DNA from 3 places in the Cellulomonas palmilytica genome. Region 3 is predicted to be linked to each of the others. Evidence: riboswitches for the same ligand, from Rfam matches in the RefSeq annotation. Region 3 holds a riboswitch; each other region holds the start of a gene.
What was found. Region 3 has a riboswitch for thiamine pyrophosphate ahead of thiM (hydroxyethylthiazole kinase). Riboswitches for the same ligand answer to the same signal wherever they lie in the genome.
Positions count from the first base shown of each region.

Region 1: it holds a riboswitch for thiamine pyrophosphate, as region 3 does, so the genes downstream of both, F1D97_RS00740 (ABC transporter substrate-binding protein) here and thiM (hydroxyethylthiazole kinase) in region 3, are expected to answer to the same signal.
Region 2: it holds a riboswitch for thiamine pyrophosphate, as region 3 does, so the genes downstream of both, F1D97_RS02490 (thiamine ABC transporter substrate-binding protein) here and thiM (hydroxyethylthiazole kinase) in region 3, are expected to answer to the same signal.

Region 1 covers NZ_CP062221.1:140,954-144,221, forward strand. The annotation lists gene F1D97_RS00730 (ABC transporter ATP-binding protein) at 1-241, opposite strand, end outside; gene F1D97_RS00735 (ABC transporter permease) at 234-1,001, opposite strand; gene F1D97_RS00740 (ABC transporter substrate-binding protein) at 998-2,029, opposite strand; TPP riboswitch at 2,321-2,415, opposite strand; gene F1D97_RS00745 (FAD-binding protein) at 2,535-3,268, opposite strand, start outside.
Region 2 covers NZ_CP062221.1:489,711-492,978, reverse strand. The annotation lists gene F1D97_RS17400 (DUF11 domain-containing protein) at 20-1,957, shown strand; TPP riboswitch at 2,013-2,127, shown strand; gene F1D97_RS02490 (thiamine ABC transporter substrate-binding protein) at 2,207-3,268, shown strand, end outside.
Region 3 covers NZ_CP062221.1:2,291,635-2,294,902, reverse strand. The annotation lists gene thiD (bifunctional hydroxymethylpyrimidine kinase/phosphomethylpyrimidine kinase) at 1-102, opposite strand, end outside; gene F1D97_RS10440 (thiamine phosphate synthase) at 99-839, opposite strand; gene thiM (hydroxyethylthiazole kinase) at 836-1,756, opposite strand; TPP riboswitch at 1,750-1,845, opposite strand; gene F1D97_RS10430 (ExeM/NucH family extracellular endonuclease) at 1,969-3,268, opposite strand, start outside.

The sequences.
Region 1 (3,268 bases), 1.7 Mb from region 3:
TGAAGGCGGTGCGCGCGGGCGTGCCGGTCACGTCGAGCCCGCCGACGAGCACGCGGCCCCGGTCGGGTCGCAGCAGTCCCGCGACGACCGACAGCAGCGTGCTCTTGCCGCACCCGCTGGGCCCGACGACGCACACGAGCTCGCCCGGTCGCACGCGCAGGTCGACGCCGCCGAGCACCGGCAGCGGACCGCGCGCGCCGGGGCGCGCGACGTGCACGTCGCGGACCTCGAGCTCACGCACGGGCCACCGCCCGCGGGTGCGCCCACGGCACGGTCACGCGCTCGAGCAGCCACGTCAGCCCGTACAGGGTCACGCTGACGAGCGCGCACAGTGCGACGGCCGCGAGCACCAGGTCGGTGCGGAACGCCGCGCGCTGCATGTTCATGTACGTGCCGAGGCCCCGCACGGCGCCGACGTACTCGGCGAACACCGCCCCGACCACCGCGTACGTGACCGCGATGCGGAGCGCCGTGAAGAACCGCGGCAGCGCCCCGGGCAGGCGGACCCAGCGCAGCTGCTGCCACCGCGAGGCGCCCATGCTCGTGAGCAGCGCGGTCGCGCCCGGGCCGGCCGCGCGCAGGCCCTCGACCAGCCCGACGACGAGCGGGAAGAACGTCACGAGCGTCACGACGAGCACCTTGGGCAGCAGCCCGAACCCGAACCACAGCACCACCAGCGGCGCGAGCGCGACCACGGGGATCGTCTGCGACGCGACGAGCACGGGAACGATCCCGCGCCCGACCGCGGGCACCAGGTCGACCAGCAGCGCGAGCGCCCACGCGACCAGGACCGACACCCCGAAGCCCGCGGCGGTCACCCCGAGCGTCGCCGTGGTGTGCTCTGCCAGGACGTCGCGGTGCGCCCACGCCTGCTCGGCCACCCGACCGGGCGTCGGCAGGAGCCGCGGGTTCGCGACGCTGAGCGCCGCGACCTGCCACACCGCCCCGAGCACCGTCAGCACGAGCAGCACCGGCAGCGCCCGCGCGGCGCCGCGGGTCACGGCTCCCCCAGCAGGCTCGTCGTGAACGTGGTCGACCAGTCCGGACGCTCGGCGAGCGGCTCGCCGTCCGGCCCCGCGAGGATGCCCGCGTCGAACAGGAAGTCCCCGTAGCCGGAGACCTGGTCGAGCGTCATGGTGCCGACCGAGCCGTCGTCGGCGCGCAGCCAGTCGGCGGACAGCATCCGCTGGCTCTGCGTCACCAGGTCTGGGTCGGCGAACGCGTCCGGGTTCTGCTCGACGAGCAGCGCCGCGGCCTCGTCGGGATGCTCCGCCGCCCACGCGTACCCGCGCTGCAGAGCCCCGACGAACGCGCGCGCCGCCTCGGGCTCGTCGGCGACCCACTGCCGCGAGGCGTCCACCACCACGGCGTACGCGTCCGGGAAGCCGTGGTCCGTGTACTCCAGGTAGCGCATGGGCGTGCCCGCGCGCTCCGCCTCGATGCCCTCCCACGCGACGTACGGGATGGTGAAGTCCGCCTCGCCCGCGTACAACGCCTCGTACGCCGACGAGCCGAGCACGACGGTCGTGAACTCCCCCGTCCCGCCGTCCGCGCGGATCACCTCCTGCAGGAGCGGGACCTCGCCGGGCGTGCCGAAGCCCGCGTACGTCAGGCCGTCCAGGTCGCGCGGGCTGGTGATGCGCTCGTCGTCGGCCCGCACGCCGATCGCGGTCGCCCAGTGCTGCAGGACCGCGAGCACCGCGACGACGTCCGCGCCGGCGGCCTGCGCGATGAGCGACGAGTCGTGCGTGCTGATCCCCGCCTCGGCGGCGCCCGCGTCGACGAGCTGGTCGGGGGCGGTGTCGCTGTACGGCAGCACCTGCACGTCCAGCCCCGCCTCGGCGAACATGCCGCGGGCGATCGCCACGTACAGCCCGGTGTGGTTGGTGTTGGGCGTCCAGTCGAGCGCGAACCGCACCCGCGTGAGCCCGTCGTCGTCGCCGCGCGACGGGCCGGCGCACCCGCCGACGACGAGCGCGAGGGCGACGAGCAGCGCGCAGCCGCGCGCCCGGAAGGTGGTGCGAGACATCGGGACCTCTGTTCAGCAGCAGGAGTGGGAGCACGCCCGTGGCGCAGGTGGCCTCGCGCACGGCGAAGCACCCGCGCACGGCGCGCAGGAGAACCACCCGCGGGATGCGGGTGCGGATGCCGGGGCCGGTCGGTAGTCCGCCGGTCGGTGGTTCGCCCGTCGGCGGTTCGCCGGTCGGTGAGCGGAGCGCGGGACGCGAACGTCCGCGCGGGAGAGCCGGCGGGGTTACGCGCGCGGGTGGGCGTGCTCGCGGGGTGCCCGGTGGGGGCGGGGCGTGCGGTGCGGACGCATGCGGGTCATGCGCGACATCCCTTCGCTAGTGCTACCTAGATCAGGTTCGACGGGTGTGATCTCAGCCGCTCGATGCGGCACCCCGTGTCACGGAACGTGCTCACCGTAGTCCGGTTCGCCCCCGTCGACGACGTCCCTGTCCACCCCTCGGATGTGCGCTCAGCCGACGCTCAGCCGACCGTCTGCCGGCCGTCAGCCGGCCGTCAGCCGGCCGTCAGCCGACATTGCCGTGGTCGCGGAAGTCGCGCCAGACGTTCTCGAAGAAGTCGTCGTCCTGCGGCAGGGGGCGCCGCGGCCGCCAGCGGAACACCGGCTCGCCGGCGGGGTCGTCGCTCGCGCGTCCGACGACCGCGTGCCACCCGTCGAGGGTCCGGGCGTGCGCGTCGGGCGTCGCGGGCGGGCGCCAGGCGGACTCCTGCACCTCGTCGTCGAGCGCGCCCTCGTCGAGGCGGAAGCGGAACACCTCGGGCAGGTCGAGCTCGTCGTCGGACCGGGGGCCGTACCCGACGCGCGGCAGCTCGCCCGCCGGGTCGGAGTACAGGACGGACCCGCGCGAGCGTCCCCCGTGCGCGACGTAGTCCGCCATCGCGGACAGGTACACGTACGCGGCGGTGAGGGTGTCGCGGACGAGGAACACGCGGTTGACGGAGCGGCGCGACGACGGGTCGGCGCTCACGGTCCGCTCGTACTCGGTGAGCCAGGCGTGCACCTGGTCGAGCGCCTCGTGGATGGACTTCTCCGAGCGGACGGGCCCGGCCTTGGCGCTCATGAGCTCCTGCACACGGCGCAGCAGGTCGCCGGTGTCCTCGTCCCACCCTGCGGCGGCCCGCCCGGCCGCGGCGGCGACGAGCCCGGTCGCGGCCGCCTGGACCGGCGCGGCAGCCGCGGCGAACCGGTCGAGCGCGACGGGCGCGTCCCTGCGCCGCGCGGCGATCAGCTGCGCGGCGC
Region 2 (3,268 bases), 1.8 Mb from region 3:
CGAGGTCGGCTACGACGTGATGCTGGACGACGCCGACACGTTCGCGCTCGGGACCCTGACGAGCACCGCGCGCGCGACGTCCTGGACGTCGCTGCCCACGGGCGGACGCTCGTACGGGCCCAGCGCCCCGGCGAACGTGAGCGTCACGCCGCAGCTGCCGCGCGTGGACGCCACCGTGTCGCAGACCACCCCGGACCCCGTGGTCGTCGGCCAGGCGGTCGCGTACGCGGTGGTCCTGACCAACGCGGGCAGCGGGCCGGCCGCGTCGGTCGAGCTGACCGCGACCCTCCCGACGGGATGGCAGTACGTCGACGGGAGCTCGACCGTCCAGGTCGGCGCCGCGGGCGCGGTCGCGCTGGACGACCCGACGGGCACGAGCACGCTCACCTGGTCGGACGTGCTGCCCGCCGGCGTACGGCTCGACGCGGGAGCCTCCGTGGTGCTGCGCTACCACGCGACACCGACCTCGGCCGCCGGGTCCGCGAGCGGGTCGGCCGCCGCGCACACCACGGTCGTGGCGGTCACGCACGTGACGGACCCCGCGGGCGGTGACTCGTACGACGGCGGCCGGGGCGAGTACCGCGGCACGGGGAGCTCCGCGGCCGCGGGCGCCTCGGCGACGTGGTCGGCCGTGGTGACCAACCACGGCCCGTCGGTCTCGCACGGTTCGGCGGCCGACCCGGTCGTCGTCACCGTGACGCTGCCCGAGGGCCTGTCCGTGACGACGCTGCTGGAGACGGGCGTGGTCTGCGCGGTGTCCGGCCGGACGCTGACCTGCGAGCGCCCGTGGGACCTCGCGGTCGGTGCGTCGGTGGGCGTCGACGTCACGGGCCTCGTCGACGCGACGCTGCTCCCGGCGGACGGCCCGCTCGTCGTGACCGCGGAGGTCACGCCGGCCACCGGCCAGGGCGACGACGCGCACGACGACGAGGACGCGACGAGCACGGCCGTCACGCACGCCGAGTCGCTCGGCATCACCACGACGGTCGTCGACGCGCTCGTCGCGGGCGGGACCGGGACGTTCGGCGTCTCGGTCCGCGACGACGGCCCGTCGGCCGCGCACGGCGTCGTCGTGACCGCCGACCTGCCCGCGGGCCTGAGCTACGCCGGTGGCGTCTCGTCGGACGACGACTGGACGTGCTCGGGCACGACGAGCGTCGTGTGCGCGCTCGACGGCGTCCTCGGCGTCGGTGCGAGCGCGGCCTCGTCGTTCACGTTCGACGTGGCCGTCGCGTCCGGCGTCACGGGCGACGTCGTCACCACGGCGGTCGTCGGGTCGCGCTGGCAGGGCGACCAGGACGACGACGAGGTCACGACGACCGTCACCGCGCACGCCGAGCTGAGCCTCGCGACGGCCGTCCTGACCGCGCCGGTCGCCGGCGGCACGGGCGTGTACCGCGTGCAGGTCGCGAACCGCGGCCCGTCGGACGCGCGCGACGTCGTCGTGACGGCCACGCTGCCCGCGGGGCTGACGTCCGCAGTGGACGTCGCGGACGTCGCCGCCGCGTCGACGGCGGACTGGGAGTGCTCCGGCACGTCCACGGTCGTGTGCGCGCTCGACGCCCCGCTGGCCCCCGGCGAGGTCGCCCGGCTCGACCTGCGGGTGTCCGCTGCCTCGTGGCTGACCGGCGACGTCGTCGTCACCGCGACCGTGTCGTCCTCGACGCCCGGCCTCGACGGCAGGGCGGCGTCGGCCACCGACCGGCACACGCTCCACGTCGAGGCGCCCGCCGACCCCGCCGACCCCGCCGACCCCGTCGACCCCGTCGATCCCGCCGACCCCGCCGCGCCCGCCGCGCCCGTCGACCAGGCCGAGCCGGTCGACCGTGCGCCGCTCGCCGTGACCGGTGTCGAGGTGGCGCTGCTCGCGCTGCTGGCGCTCGGCCTGGGCGTCGGCGGTGCCGGCGCGGTCGTCGTAGCACGCCGCCGCGAGGGGCGTCCCGCCTTCCGGGAGTGACGCACGTGCCACCCGCGCCCGCAGGTCGACCCCGCGGGCGCGGGTAGCATCGACCCCTGAACGACAGGGGAGCGCCGGGTTGGCACCAGGGCGCTGAGAGTGCGGGACAACCGCAGACCCTCGAACCTGATCCGGGTGATACCGGCGTAGGGAGTCGGGACTTCTCACCTCCGCCCCGTCGTGCCGGGGTGCTCGGTGCGACGGGCCGGTGGACCCCTCCTCGCAGACGACGCCAGGAGGCACCACCCCATGACCGGTCCGACGGTGCGCCGCACGCGCGCATCCCGACCCACCCGCCGCACGGCCGCGCTGCTCGGCGGTCTGCTGGTCCCCGCCCTCGTCCTCGCGGGCTGCTCGCTCACGGACGACGACCCGCAGGCGGGCGCCCCGACGCCTCCCGGGAGCTCCGGGACCGCCGGGGCCACCGCGTCGCCCGAGCTGGGCGGCACCGTCACGCTCGTCACGCACGACTCGTTCGCGCTGTCCGACGGCCTGCTCGAGAAGTTCACCGAGGAGACCGGCGTCGAGGTCGAGGTCGTCCAGCCCGGCGACGCCGGGGCCCTGGTGAACCAGCTCGTGCTCACCAAGGACGCGCCGCTCGGCGACCTGGTGTTCGGCATCGACAACGCGTTCGCGTCGCGTGCCCTCACCGAGGGGGTCGTCGAGCCGTACCGGTCGCAGGGCGACGCGGCCGCCGACGCGCTCGGCTTCGCCGTCGAGGGCGACACCGACGGTGCGCTCACCGCGGTGGACTTCGGCGACGTGTGCCTCAACGTGGACGACGCGTGGTTCGCGAAGCACGACGTGGAGCCGCCGACGACGCTCGACGACCTCACGAAGCCCGCGTACAAGGACCTGCTCGTCGTGCCCAACGCCGTGACGTCCTCGCCCGGGTTCGCGTTCCTGCTCGCCACGGTCGGCGCCAAGGGCGACGCGTGGCCGCAGTACTGGGACGAGCTCGTCGACAACGGCCTCAAGGTCGCCGACGGCTGGTCCGACGCGTACTTCACCGACTTCTCCGGTGGTGGCGGCAACGGGCCGCGCCCCATCGTGCTGTCCTACGCGTCGTCGCCGCCCGCGACCGTGCCGGACGGCGCCGACGAGCCGACGACGTCCGCGCTGCTCGACACGTGCTTCCGCCAGGTCGAGTACGCGGGCGTCCTCACGGGCGCCCGGAACCCCGCGGGCGCGCGGGCGCTGCTCGACTACCTGCTGTCCTACGAGGTGCAGGTCGACATCCCCGGCTCGATGTACATGTACCCCGTCGCGTCCGAGGTCGTGCTGCCCGCCGGGTGGACGCTGTGGGCGCCG
Region 3 (3,268 bases):
GGCCCCGTGCGCGGCGAACGACTTGAGGTCGGCCTGGATCCCGGCGCCGCCGGTCGGGTCCGTGCCGGCGATCGACAGCGCACGCACGCGCGAGGCGGTCACCGTGCACCCGCCGACGCCGACACGACCACCGGGCTCGCGTTCCACGCCGCGACGAGCGCCGCGGCCGCGGCGGACGGGTCGGGGGCGGAGCAGACCGCGGAGACCACCGCGAGCCCTCGCGCCCCCGCAGCGCGCACCGCGTCGACGTCGTGCACGTCGAGCCCGCCGATGGCCACGACCGGCAGGTCGGTGCACGCCACCGCCGCGGCGAGCCCGTCGAGGCCGAGTGCGACGGCGGCCTCCGGTTTGGTGGGCGTGAGGCGCACCGGGCCGGCGCCGATGTAGTCGATGAGGTCGGCCGGGACCGCGCGCACGTCCTGCGGCCGAGCCGCCGAGACCCCGACGACCGCGTCCGGCCCGAGCAGGGCGCGCGCGTCGGCGGCCTCGAGGTCCCGCTGGCCCACGTGCACACCGTCGACGACGGCGCCGCGGGCCCGCGCCGCGAGCACCACGTCCACGCGGTCGTCGACCACGAGGCGGGCGGGCCCGGCGATGCGGACCGCGTCCGCCACGGCGACCGTGAGCGCGACGAGGTCACGCACGCCCGTGCGCGTCGCGCGCACCTGCACGACCCCGACGCCCGCCCGCACCGCGTCGGCCGCGACGTCCGCCGGGGCGCGCCCCGCCGCCGCGCACACGTCGGCGTCGAGCACCAGGTACGGCCCGCCGGGGAACGCGGGGCGCCGCACCGTCCCGGTCACGCTCGTGGCTCCCGGCACGCCCGCCACGCGGCTCACGCGGGGGCCCCGACACGCTCGTCGGCGGGCACGGGCTCCACCGTCAGCCGGTCGCCCAGCCCGACGACGTGCTCGGGCCGCAGCCCGTAGAGCTCGTCGAGCAGCGCGACCTGGAACGAGGCCGGTCCCCGCGCGGCGAGCGCGGCACGCTCGGCCGCGACGCCGAGCACGAGCGACGCGCCCACGGCCGCGGTCAGCGGGTCGGCGACCGCGGCGAATGCCGCCGCCAGCCCGCCGAGTGCGCACCCGGCACCCGTGATGGCGGTCAGCAGCGGGTCCCCCGCCGAGACCCGCACCACGGTGTCCCCCGCGACGACGAGGTCGACCGCACCCGACACCGCGACCACGCCGCCGGTCGCACGCGCGAGGCGCACCGCCGCGCCGTACGCGTCGTCGACCGTGTCGCGCGCGTCCACACCACGGCCCGACGACGCGAGGCCCGCGAGCGCGCGGACCTCGCTCGCGTTGCCGCGCACGACCGTCGGCCGCGCGGCGAGGAGCTGCTCGGCGAGCTGCGTGCGGACCGACAGCACACCGACCGCGACCGGGTCGAGCACCCACGGCACCCCCGCCCGGCGCGCCGCTGTCACCGCCGGCTCGAGGCACGCGCGCAGGTCCGGGCCGGGCGTGCCGAGGTTCGCGAGCACCGCGCCCGCGACGCCCGCGAGCTGCTCGGCCTCCCCCGGGACCGCCGTCATCGCGGGCGACGCGCCCGCCGCCAGCAGCGTGTTGGCGACGAGGTTCGTCGTCACCTCGTTCGTGAGGCACTGCACGAGCGGCGTGCGCGAGCGCAGGGCCGCGAGCGCCTGCGCGGCGTCGGCCGCGATGCCGTTGCGGCTCGGGCGACGGGCGCCGACCTCGTCGGGGCCGGCGGCGGAGCGGCCGGCAGGAGGGCAGGACGGAACGGCAGACGTCATGGAGACGACATCCCTTCGCTAGTACGAACTAGATCAGGTTCGGCGGGTGTGATCTCAGCCCTGCGCGCAGGGCACCCCGTGTCAGTGCGGCCAGGCTAGCGGTGCCGTGTCCTGTTCGTCCGCCCCGCGACCGCCCAGTGGGACGGCGCACGACGAGGGCGCCCGGCCGGAGGTGGTCCGGCCGGGCGCCCTCGGGTGGTGCGGTCAGCGCATCACGGCTTGGGCTTCGGGTGCGGGTGCCCGCCCTTCGGGTCGACCACGAGCCGCTCGCTCGCGGAGGCCTTCGAGTAGCCGCTGTCGCCGGCGTACGTCGCCGTGACCTTGACGGTCTTCGTCACCTTGGCGAGCGTGAACGTCGCCGTGCCACCGCTCAACGTCCCCAGGTAGGTCGTCCGGCCCACCTCGAGCGCCACCGTGCCGCCCGGCGCCGGAGCACCCGGCGCGCCCGCGACCGTGACGGTGACGACCGGTGTGCTGCCCTTGGTCACCGTCCAGCTCGGGGTCGTCAGGGTGATCGTCGGTCGCGCCTGGGTGACGGTGAGGGTGACCGGCTTCGAGGTCGACGCCTCGACTCCGGGCGCGCCCCCGTAGACGGCGGTGAGCGAGTGCTTGCCGACCGCGAGCGTGCGCGGGAGCACGACGGTCGCCGTCGCGGTGGCCGGCTTCGGCCTGCCCTTGCCGGACGTCGCGCTGCCCGGTCCCTCGGGCACGAGCGTCCCGGCCCCGAGCACCTCCTGACCTTCGCGGATCTGGACGACGCCCGTGGGCACGGCCCCGTCCGCCTTCACGGTGACCTTCGCCGTGACGTGGCCGCCGAAGGCGACCTTGTGCGGCGTGACCTCGAGCACCGTGGTCGACGACGACGTGGTCACGATCGTCACCGACAGGGTCCCCGTCGAGGCGTCGTGCCGGTCGTCGGTCGGGGTGAACACGGCGCGCAGGTCGTGCGAGCCCGCCCCGAGCTGCACGTCGAGCGTCGCGACGCCGCCCCGGACCGCCACGGTCCCGAGCCAGGTCGTGCCGTCCACGAACGTGACGGTGCCGACGGCGGCCTCGGGCGAGACCGCTGCGTGCAGCGTCTGCGTCGCGCCCGCGACCGGGTCGCCGGTCATCGTGAGCACCGTCGTCGTCGGCGTGGCCGCCTCGACGGTCAGCGGGACGTGCACCGTCGTGCCGCTCGGCGCCGCGACGAGCGTGAGCTCGTGCGCACCCGCCGAGGTCCCGACCGGGATCTGCACCGCGACCGTGGCCGCACCGCCGGTGACGGCGACCTCACCGATCGACTCCCCGTCGAGGCGGACGTCGAGGCTCGTGTTCTGCGGCGAGCCCAGGCTCGTGAGGTCGAGGCGGGACACCCCGAGGTCGACCGAGTCCCCGGCCGCGACCGTCGACGGCAGGCCGGACACGGCGACCGCGTGCCGCGCGAAGTCGGGCGACAGGTCGGGGTGCGACTCGAGGAACGCGATCCACGCGTCGCGGTCGACGAGACCCGAGTCGCGCGTGTCGGTGCCC